One region of the Streptomyces sp. SAS_272 genome, then DNA from elsewhere that is predicted to be linked to it. Evidence: riboswitches for the same ligand, from Rfam matches in the RefSeq annotation. Region 1 holds a riboswitch; each other region holds the start of a gene.
What was found. A riboswitch is a leader RNA that binds a small molecule or an ion and turns the genes downstream of it on or off. The one in region 1 is predicted to bind cyclic di-AMP.
Positions count from the first base shown of each region.

Region 2: another riboswitch for cyclic di-AMP. It lies ahead of ACN6LD_RS11175 (LysM peptidoglycan-binding domain-containing protein); the one in region 1 lies ahead of ACN6LD_RS13480 (M23 family metallopeptidase).
Region 3: another riboswitch for cyclic di-AMP. It lies ahead of ACN6LD_RS04515 (transglycosylase SLT domain-containing protein); the one in region 1 lies ahead of ACN6LD_RS13480 (M23 family metallopeptidase).

Region 1 covers NZ_JBMNDR010000018.1:23,435-26,700, reverse strand. Annotated here, with positions in the region: gene ACN6LD_RS13490 (dihydrofolate reductase family protein) at 1-1,070, shown strand, start outside; tRNA gene ACN6LD_RS13485 (tRNA-Met) at 1,179-1,252, shown strand; cyclic di-AMP (ydaO/yuaA leader) riboswitch at 1,598-1,764, shown strand; gene ACN6LD_RS13480 (M23 family metallopeptidase) at 1,774-2,820, shown strand; gene ACN6LD_RS13475 (aldo/keto reductase) at 2,983-3,266, shown strand, end outside.
Region 2 covers NZ_JBMNDR010000013.1:29,780-33,045, forward strand. Annotated here, with positions in the region: gene ACN6LD_RS11170 (LysM peptidoglycan-binding domain-containing protein) at 1-945, shown strand, start outside; cyclic di-AMP (ydaO/yuaA leader) riboswitch at 1,151-1,334, shown strand; gene ACN6LD_RS11175 (LysM peptidoglycan-binding domain-containing protein) at 1,338-2,048, shown strand; gene eno (phosphopyruvate hydratase) at 2,460-3,266, shown strand, end outside.
Region 3 covers NZ_JBMNDR010000004.1:41,717-44,982, forward strand. Annotated here, with positions in the region: gene ACN6LD_RS04510 (HAD family hydrolase) at 1-465, shown strand, start outside; gene ACN6LD_RS04515 (transglycosylase SLT domain-containing protein) at 648-1,130, opposite strand; cyclic di-AMP (ydaO/yuaA leader) riboswitch at 1,135-1,336, opposite strand; gene ACN6LD_RS04520 (polyprenyl synthetase family protein) at 2,150-3,160, shown strand.

The sequences.
Region 1 (3,266 bases):
ACACCACGCCCGAACGCCTGCTGCTCTCCAGCCCCGCCGACTTCGACCGCGTCGACGCGGTACGGGCTTCCGTGGACGCCATCCTCATCGGCGCCGGCACCATCCGCGCCGACAACCCCCGGCTCCTGGTGAACTCCCCCGAGCGCCGCGCCGCCCGGGTCGCCGTCGGCCGGCCGGCCTACCCGCTCAAGGTCACCGTCAGCGGCTCCGGCGACCTCGACCCGGCGGCGAACTTCTGGCACACGGGCGGCGAGAAGGTCGTGTACACGACCGAGAAGGGCGCCGAACGGGCCCGCGCGCTCGGCATCGCCGCACACGTCGTCCCGCTCGGCCCCGAACTGGACTGGCGCCGCCTTCTCACCCACCTCCACGACGAGCTCGGCGTCCGGCGTCTCATGGTCGAGGGCGGCGGAACCGTCCACACCCAGCTGCTCCAGCAGGGCCTCGCCGACGAACTCCAGCTCGTCCTCGCCCCGCTGTTCGTGGGCGACCCGGACGCGCCCCGCCTCTTCGGGCCGGGCGCCTACCAGGGCGGACGGCTGCGGCTGGTGGAGACACGGCGCATCGAGGACGTCGTCCTGCACCGCTACGAGCCCACCGCCCCGGGCGCCGGACCGCTCGCCGCCGCTGCCGACCGGCACTGGCTGGCCCTCGCCTGCGAGCTGGCCGCCCAGTGCCCGCCCTCGGACACGGCGTTCAGCGTCGGCGCGGTGATCGTGGCCGCCGACGGGACGGAGCTGGCCCGCGGGCACTCCCGCGAGGGCGGCGACCCGGTCGTGCACGCCGAGGAGGCGGCGCTCGCGAAGCTCGGCCCAGCCGACCCCCGGCTGGCCGCCGCCACCGTCTACAGCAGCCTCGAGCCCTGCGCCCGCCGCTCCTCCCGCCCCGCCCCGTGCGCCCGCCTCATCCTGGACGCCGGCGTGCGCAGGGTGGTCACGGCGTGGCGCGAGCCGGACACCTTCGTGACGGCGGCGGACGGGACCGGCCTGCTGGCCGCCGCGGGCGTCGACGTCCTCGTGCTGCCGGAGTACGAGGAGCGGGCGAAGGCCCCGAACCGGCACCTGGTGTGAGGCCGCGGCGGGAGCCCGGGCCGGGAGCCCGGGCGGGAGTCGCGGCGGGGGCGCGACAAAGCCTGGTTCTGGGCGTCCCCCGGATGACGTACACTGGAGTCACAACGACGCGGGGTGGAGCAGCTCGGTAGCTCGCTGGGCTCATAACCCAGAGGTCGCAGGTTCAAATCCTGTCCCCGCTACTGAAGGCCGAGGGCCGGAATCCGAAAGGGTTCCGGCCCTCGGTGCGTTCGCCCCGTGGCGCGTCCTCGCCCCCGCTTCCTCACTTCCCTCGCGTCCTCGCGCTTTTGTGACGCTGCGTGCGCGCGCGGCCGCCCTGTGCGCCGGCCCCGAGTCGCCGTGTCTACGCGTGTGACGGGTGGGGCATCCTGAACGAGGGTCAACTCGCCCGTTTTTCACCGCTGCTGGCCAGAAAGTCCAGGCCAGAAATGTTGTTGATCAAGCAGAACGGCTTGGAAACGCACCCCCGGGTCTATTAACGTTCGATAACGCAGCGCGGCCGTCCCAGCCGACACCAGAGTCGGCTCCGTGCGCACGCGCCGAATCCCGCAAGGGAACCGGGGAACCACCACCTTGGGGTGAATCACGCGGAAGCCTCCGTGAACTCGCAGAGTCCACGGCCGGTATACGCGCGTAGGAGACCTTCCGACTCCGAACCCGTCAGCTAACCCGGTAGGCGACGGAAGGAAAGGAGTGCGCCCGCGTGGCGTCCAACCCGCCGGCCCCCGAGGCCCCGTACGCGCCGGTCCAGTCCCCCACCGACACCTTCGGCTACGGCGGCTACCGCACCGACGAGGGCCCCTGGGAGGAGTGGAACCCCACCGCGGAGTCCATTCGCCCGGTACGCGGCAAGCACCGCGTCGCCAAGCAGCGCGGCGGCGGATTCGCCCGCAGCTCCACCGTCCTCGGCGTCGGCGTCATAGCCGCCGTGAGCGCGGGCGGGATGGCCAGCGCCAACACCGGCAAGGCCCCGGTCTCCATCTCCATGCCGGACCTGCCGGGCGTGGGCTCGCTGATCTCCGACGACAAGCCCGCCCCGGAAGCCGCGTCCGCTCTGGCGAGCTTCGGCTCCGAGGCCGCCGTCGATGCCGACGCCGACGCCGACGCCGACGCCGACCAGAGCGTCGCCGACGCCGGCGAGGCCCTGCGCAGCCGCATCATGGCCCAGGCCGAGTCGCAGAAGACCCAGGTCGAGGTCAAGGCCGCCGCCGCGGCCGCCAAGGCGAAGGCCGACGCCGTCGTCAAGGCCGAGAAGGAGGCGGAGGCCAAGGCCGCCGCCGCGAAGAAGAAGGCCGCCGAGGAGGCCGCCGCCAAGGTCGAGGCCGCGCGCCTGGCCGAGCTGGCCAAGCAGTACACGCTGCCGACCTCCTCGTACACCATCACCTCGACGTTCGGCCAGGCCGGCTCCCTGTGGTCCTCCGGCTACCACACCGGACTCGACTTCGCCGCGCCCACCGGCACGCTCATCAAGGCCGTCCACAGCGGCACCGTCACCGAGGCGGGCTGGGCCGGCGCCTACGGCTACCGCACCATCCTGACCCTGGACGACGGCACCGAACTCTGGTTCTGCCACCAGTCGTCGATCAGCGTCAGCGTCGGCCAGAAGGTCGCCACCGGTGACGTGATCGGCCGCGTGGGCGCCACCGGGAACGTCACCGGGGCGCACCTGCACCTCGAGGTCCACGCGAACGGCAACGCCGAGGGCATCGACCCGGCGGCCTGGCTGCGCAGCAAGGGCCTCAACCCCTGAGCCGTGCCTCGAGGAGGCCTGAGTCGTCTCTCGAGGAGCTCTGAGGACCATCGAGCAACGGCAGCCCTGACGGCCACCCCCGACGTCAGGGCTGCCGCTTGTTCATCTGTTCTTCGTGTCACGCGAGGAATGGCGTGCCTGCCGCGTCCGTTGAGACGAAGCATGACTTCCCTACGCACCATCGGCTCCTCCGACCTCAAGGTCTTCCCGCTCGCCCTCGGCGGCAACGTCTTCGGCTGGACCGCGGACGAGGCGGCCTCCTTCGCCGTCCTCGACGCCTACACGGCCGCGGGCGGCAACTTCGTCGACACCGCCGACTCCTACTCCGCGTGGGTCGAGGGCAACAGCGGCGGTGAGTCCGAGACCGTCATCGGCAAGTGGCTGAAGGCCCGCGGCAACCGCGACGACGTCGTGATCGCCACCAAGGTCAGCCAGCACCCCGACTT
Region 2 (3,266 bases), on a different contig from region 1:
TTGCTCGCCGCCTCCGGCGCGAGCGCTGCGGACGGCACGGTGTGGGACAAGGTGGCGCAGTGCGAGACCGGGGGCTCGTGGAGTGCCGACGGCGGCGACGGCGAGTCCGGCGGCCTCAGCCTCACCCAGCAGGACTGGAGCGCCTACGGCGGGCTCGACTACGCGGCGAGCCCCGACCTGGCCAGCCGCAACCAGCAGATCGCCGTGGCGCAGAAGGTGCTCGCGGCCAAGGGCGTCGGCGCGTGGGGCACCTGCGGGCTGACCTCCGGGCTCACCAAGGAGAACGGCGCGCTGACCGTGGACACCGGCGTGGCGGGCGATTCGTCAGGATCGTCCGGCTCCTCGGGTTTGTCCGACCTGTCCAGGGGGCTGTCGGGCTCCTCGGGCTCGTCGGATTCCGGCGCCGGTTCGACCGGTTCCAGCGGTTCGACCGGTTCAGCGGGATCGTCCGACTCGTCTGACTCATCCGACTCGTCCGGTGATTCCTCGAGTTCACCCTCGGCGTCACCTTCGTCGCCTTCGTCCCCCTCTGCCGTCACGGGCGACCCCGGCGATGCCGGCGGTCAGGGCGACCCGCAGGCGGCCGACGGTTCGTCCACGGGGACCCCGGAAGCGGACGACTCGGACAAGTCGGGCCAGGATGTGGGTTCCTGGAACCTCGTCGACACCGGCTCCCTCGGCTCCGGCCGTCATCGCGGCGTCACGGCCGACGAGCCGGCGGCCAAGAGTGCCGACACCGAAGCGGGCGGCGCGTCCACCGCCTCGGCGGGCCGGCATGCCGCGGCCGCCTATGTCGTCCAGGAGGGCGACTCCCTCGCCTCCATCGCCGACTCCCTTGGCCTCCACGGCGGATGGCGTGCCCTCTACGCCGAGAACAGGGACCTCATCGGCGCCGACCCGAGCGACATCGCCCCCGGTCAGACCCTCGACACAGGGGTCCAATAGGGCGCAAAGCCCAAGAAAAACAGCGGTAGTTCACGTCACGCTTCGCGCCGAATGTCCGATTTGGCGAAAGTGTGGGATGAGTCTCAGAAGCCCTGATCGTCTTTGAAATTCCGCGGATCGCGTGTCTACGGTCGTGACCGCTCGGCAACCCGAGCCCCGGCCGTCGCAACGCCGAATCCTGCCAGCGGCAGCCCGGGAACAGTCGTCGCGTCAAGCGCCGTAGGCAGGAGCGGGGGACCCAAGGTAAGTGCCGCACCGGGAAGTTGCCGGAGCGGCTTGGGGTGAAGTCACCCCTCCCACGGAGCGGAAGTCTCCGGCGGAGGAGTGACCGGGCAACTCACACGGCCCGAACCCGACAGCTCACCTCGCAGGCGTCGGTGAGGGGATCCACCATGCTGTTTTCCGGTAAGGGCAAGCACCGTCGTCCGTCCAAGGCCACCCGCGCCGCCGCTCTCGCCGGTGTCACCGGCGTCGCCATCGCCGCCCCGCTGATGGCGGCCGGCAACGCCTCCGCCGCGACCGCCTCCGAGTGGGACGCGGTCGCCCAGTGCGAGTCCGGCGGCGACTGGTCCATCAACACCGGCAACGGCTACTACGGCGGCCTGCAGTTCTCGTCCTCCACGTGGGCCGCGTACGGCGGCACGCAGTACGCCTCGCAGGCCAACCAGGCCTCCAAGGCCCAGCAGATAGCCATCGGCGAGAAGGTCCTCGCGGGCCAGGGCAAGGGCGCCTGGCCGGTCTGCGGCAAGGGCCTGTCCGGCGCCGCCTACAACGGCAGCAGCGCCGGCTCGTCGAACTCCGGCTCGTCGAACTCCGGCTCGTCGGACAGCGGCAGCAGCTCCCGCTCGACCGAGCAGAAGAGCAGCTCCCGCTCCACCGACCGTCCGGCGGCCGCCAAGAAGTCCAAGACGGTCACCACCCCGACCGGCAAGAAGGTCAAGAAGGGCGACGGCGAGTACAAGGTCGTCAAGGGCGACACCCTCAGCACCATCGCCGAGAAGCACAAGGTCAAGGGCGGCTGGCAGAAGCTGTTCCAGCTCAACAAGGACATCGTCCAGGACGCCGACCTCATCTACCCGGGTCAGCAGCTGCACCTGAAGTGACAGCCGTCTTCCGGCGAAGCCACAGTGCCCTCCTGGTGAAGGTCGGCACTCCGAGGACCTCGTGAGGGTCCCCCCGTCCCCACGGGCCCCCCGTCCCGGTGCGTGTTCCCCCGTACGCACCGGGACGGGGTTTTCTCTTGCGCCCTTCCGGGCCCCGCGCTCGCGGCGTTCCGGTCGCCGTTCTCGCGCCCTTCCGGCAGTCGTCCGTCCGGCCGCCGTCCCTTTGGTCCACGTGCTGTCCGCCCGGTCTTTTCGGCCGCTTCTCCTCGCCGCTTTGTTCCGGACAGGAACAATGTGTACGGTCAGTCCGTCCACGGGACGGTCGGTCGGTGGCCGACGCTCCGGAGACGGTTAGGCTCTAGGCGCAAGGCCACGCGCCGCGCACTTTCAGCGTCACATCCCATGAAGGAGATGCTCGTGCCGTCCATCGACGTCGTCGTAGCCCGGGAAATCCTCGACTCGCGAGGCAACCCCACCGTCGAGGTCGAGGTCGGCCTCGACGACGGCAGCACGGGTCGTGCCGCCGTCCCGTCCGGCGCCTCCACGGGCGCCTTCGAGGCCATCGAGCTGCGCGACGGTGACCCGAACCGCTACCACGGCAAGGGCGTCGAGAAGGCAGTCCTCGCCGTCATCGAGCAGATCGGCCCGGAGCTCGTCGGTTACGACGCCACCGAGCAGCGCCTGATCGACCAGGCCATGTTCGACCTGGACGCCACGGACAACAAGGGCTCCCTCGGCGCCAACGCGATCCTCGGCGTCTCGCTCGCCGTGGCGCACGCCGCCTCCGAGGCCAGCGACCTGCCGCTCTTCCGCTACCTGGGCGGCCCGAACGCGCACCTGCTGCCCGTTCCGATGATGAACATCCTGAACGGCGGCTCGCACGCCGACTCCAACGTGGACATCCAGGAGTTCATGATCGCCCCGATCGGCGCGGAGTCCTTCTCCGAGGCGCTGCGCTGGGGCGCCGAGGTCTACCACACCCTCAAGAAGGTGCTGAAGACCAAGGGCCTGTCCACCGGCCTCGGCGACGAGGGCGGCTTCGCCCCGAACCTGGAGTCCAACCGCGCCGCGCTCGACCTCATCATCGAGGCCATCCAGCAGGCCGGTTACGTCCCCGGCGAGCAGATCGCGCTCGCGCTCGACGTCGCCGCGTCCGAGTTCTACAAGGACGGCAAGTACGAGTTCGAGGGCAAGTCCCGCTCGGCCGCCGAGATGACC
Region 3 (3,266 bases), on a different contig from region 1:
GACGGCGTAGACGGGCTCACGCTCATCGAGCCGGGGTACCGGATGCCCCACCCGACGCTGCCGGCGCTGCGGGTGGGCCGTCGCGACGACCTGTGGTGCGAGCCGATCAGCAAGGTGTTGCTGCGCCATCCTGCCCTGTCCGACGACGAGTTGGCGGCGACGGCCCGATCGGTGGTGGGCTCGCTCGCCACGGTCACCATGTCGGGTCCCGGCACGGTCGAGCTGCAACCCTGCGGGATCACCAAGGCGACGGGTCTGGCACTGGCCGCGGAGCATCTCGGACTGCGGCCCGAGGACACCGTCGCCTTCGGGGACATGCCCAACGACATCCCGATGTTCGACTGGGCGGCGCGCGGAGTCGCGATGGCCAACGCCCACCCCGAACTCAAGGCGGTGGCCGACGAGGTGACGACGTCGAACGAGGACGACGGCGTCGCCGTCGTCCTCGAAAGACTGTTTCCGTGAGTCCTGCCCGCCGACCGCCTGCTGACCGCTGACCGCCTGCCGACTGCAGGCCGGGACGACCGCCGGCCTGCCGACCGACTGCCGACCGGCCAATCAGCTGGCAGGCCGGTCGCCGGGAGGCCGGCCAACCAGCCGACCGGCCGACCGCCGCGGTGCTGTCGGTTCGGGCGTGGCCCGGACCGTCAGTAGGCGCCGAAGACGTTGTCGATCGAGCCGTAGCGCGCGGCCGCGTAGTTGCAGGCGGCGGTGATGTTCGCGACCGGGTCGTAGGAGTCCCAGGAGGTGCCCTCCACGTGGTAGGCGCGGAAGGTCGGGTCGATGACCTGCAGCAGGCCCTTGGACGGGATGCCCGCGGCGGCGTTGGAGTCCCAGAGGTTGATGGCGTAGGGGTTGCCCGAGGACTCGCGGATGACGTTGCGGTAGATGCCGTTGTACGTCCCGGGGATGCCGTGCTGCGACATGACCTGGAGGGAGGCGCGGATCCAACCGTCGAGGTTGTCGGAGTAGCCGAGGCTGCTCGCGGTGGCGACGGTCGGGGTGGTGGCCGCGGAGGCGGTGGTCGCGCCGATGAGGGGGAGCGCCAGTACGGCGACTCCGGTGCCGGCGATCGCGAGTTTGCGGGCGAGGCGGGACGTGCGGGTGGGGCGCTGAGCGGCAGCGGACATGACGAGTTTTCCTCTCCGTCGCCTGCGAGGTGAGCTGTCGGGTTCGGGCGGGAGCTGCCCGGTCGCGTCCTGACGGTCGCGACTTCACCCCAAGCCGTAACGGATTGCCCCAAAAGTTCTGGATGTCCAGAACGTCAGGGCAATGCGCTGCGGCGACCTACCTGGTTCCCCCGCTCCTGCCATGCGTATCTCGGTGGGTGTTACGGGCGGCGGCAGGATTAGGCGTCCGCCCGACAGGCCGGGAACGTATGCGAGAGCACATGTCCGGAACAAGTGCCGAATTCACAGATGACCCCTATTGACCTTGGTCTGTGCCGTATGGGGTACTTGATCCTTTGTGGATGCAAAGCGTCAACTCGCTTGGTGGGTGCGGGGGATCGAAGAGTGGCCGACGCTGGTCGCTGCGGAGGGGTCAGTGAGCCATGTCACGCCGAATCACAAGAGCGGCGAATCGGGCATTAGCCTCAACTCGCTTGTTATGGCGCAAGGGAGAGGGTGGGAGGGCTGGCTGTCGCGCGACCAGTCGTGTCGGGGTCGCTTTTCACGCGGCATGCGGCATGCGGCATGTCGCATGCGGTGTCACGCGTGGCATGTGTGGCATGCGTGGCACCCGCGGCGAATGTGGAATCCATGGCATGGGTGGCATGCGCATGCCGTCGCGGCGAGGGGGCGGGCCGGCCGAGCTGGGGATGGGGTCGGTCGACGGGCGGGGCGAGGCAGGGGCGCCGCCGGGCCGAGGCGGACCTCGGCCGGATGTCGGCCTCGGTGTGGACATGATTCGGCACTTCGCGGCAACCCGATGAATATCTCTTCGTATGGGCTGATCAGAAACATCACGGACGTGATCGGATACGGTCTGGCCCGATGCGTGCACCTCGCGGGCGAGTGCATTCGCCCCCGGGGGACGTGGGGGCTATCGGTGATCGAAACGTGACCGGATACGCTGACTCGAGTGATGGCAGCGACCTATCGACAAACCGCGTAATCGCCAGTAGACACCAGCAGACAGGAGACCCCTCGTGACCGTCGTCGGGCCGTTCGGGCTGAGCGTGCGGGACCAGGCTCTGGAAGCCGATGTCCAGGCCGGATTGGCGGCTGTCGAGGAAGGCTTGCTCGAGGCCACCAAGAGTGAGGTTCCGTTCATCACGGAGGCCGCCCAGCACCTGGTGCGGGCGGGCGGGAAGCGGTTCCGCCCGCTGCTCGTGATGCTCGCGGCGCAGTTCGGGGACAGGTATGCGCCGGGCATCGTGCCGTCGGCCGTGGTGGTGGAGCTGACGCACCTGGCCACGCTGTACCACGACGACGTGATGGACGAGGCCGCCGTGCGGCGCGGGGTCCCCAGCGCGAACGCCCGCTGGGGCAACTCGGTGGCGGTCCTCACCGGTGACTTCCTCTTCGCTCGCGCCTCGCACATCCTGGCCGATCTCGGGCCGGAGGCGGTGCGGGTGCAGGCGGAGGCGTTCGAGCGGCTGGTCACCGGCCAGATCCTGGAGACGGCGGGGCCCACGGACGGACGGGACCCGGTCGAGCACTACCTCGACGTGCTCGGCGGCAAGACCGGTTCGCTGGTCGCGGTGGCCTGCCGGTTCGGCGCCATGATGTCGGGCGCCGACGAGACGGTCGTCGACGTGCTGACGCAGTACGGCGAGCGGCTCGGCGTCGCCTTCCAGCTGGCGGACGACGTGCTGGACATCGCGTCCGACTCGCACGAGTCCGGCAAGACGCCCGGCACCGACCTCCGTGAGGGCGTGCCCACTCTGCCCGTGCTGCGGCTGCGGGAACGGGCCGCGCGTCTGTCCCTGCCCGAGGACATCGCGCTGTGCGAGCTGCTGGACTCCGACCTGAGCGACGACGCCCGGCTCGCCGAGGCCATCGAGGCGCTCCGGGCCCACCCGGCGCTGGAGCAGGCCCGACGGGACACCGTGCGATACGCGAACGACGCGCGGGCCGCGCTGGCGCCGCTGCGCGAGTGCGACGCGAAGGCGGCGCTGATGGAGCTGTGCGACGCGGTGGTCCACCGGGCGGGCTGAACCCTCCCGGAGAGTTCCGCCCCGGACGCCCGTCGACGGCCGACCGCGGAGCCGTTCGGCTGCCGAACCGCCGAGCCGTCCGGGTGCTGGACAGCCGAACCCTTGG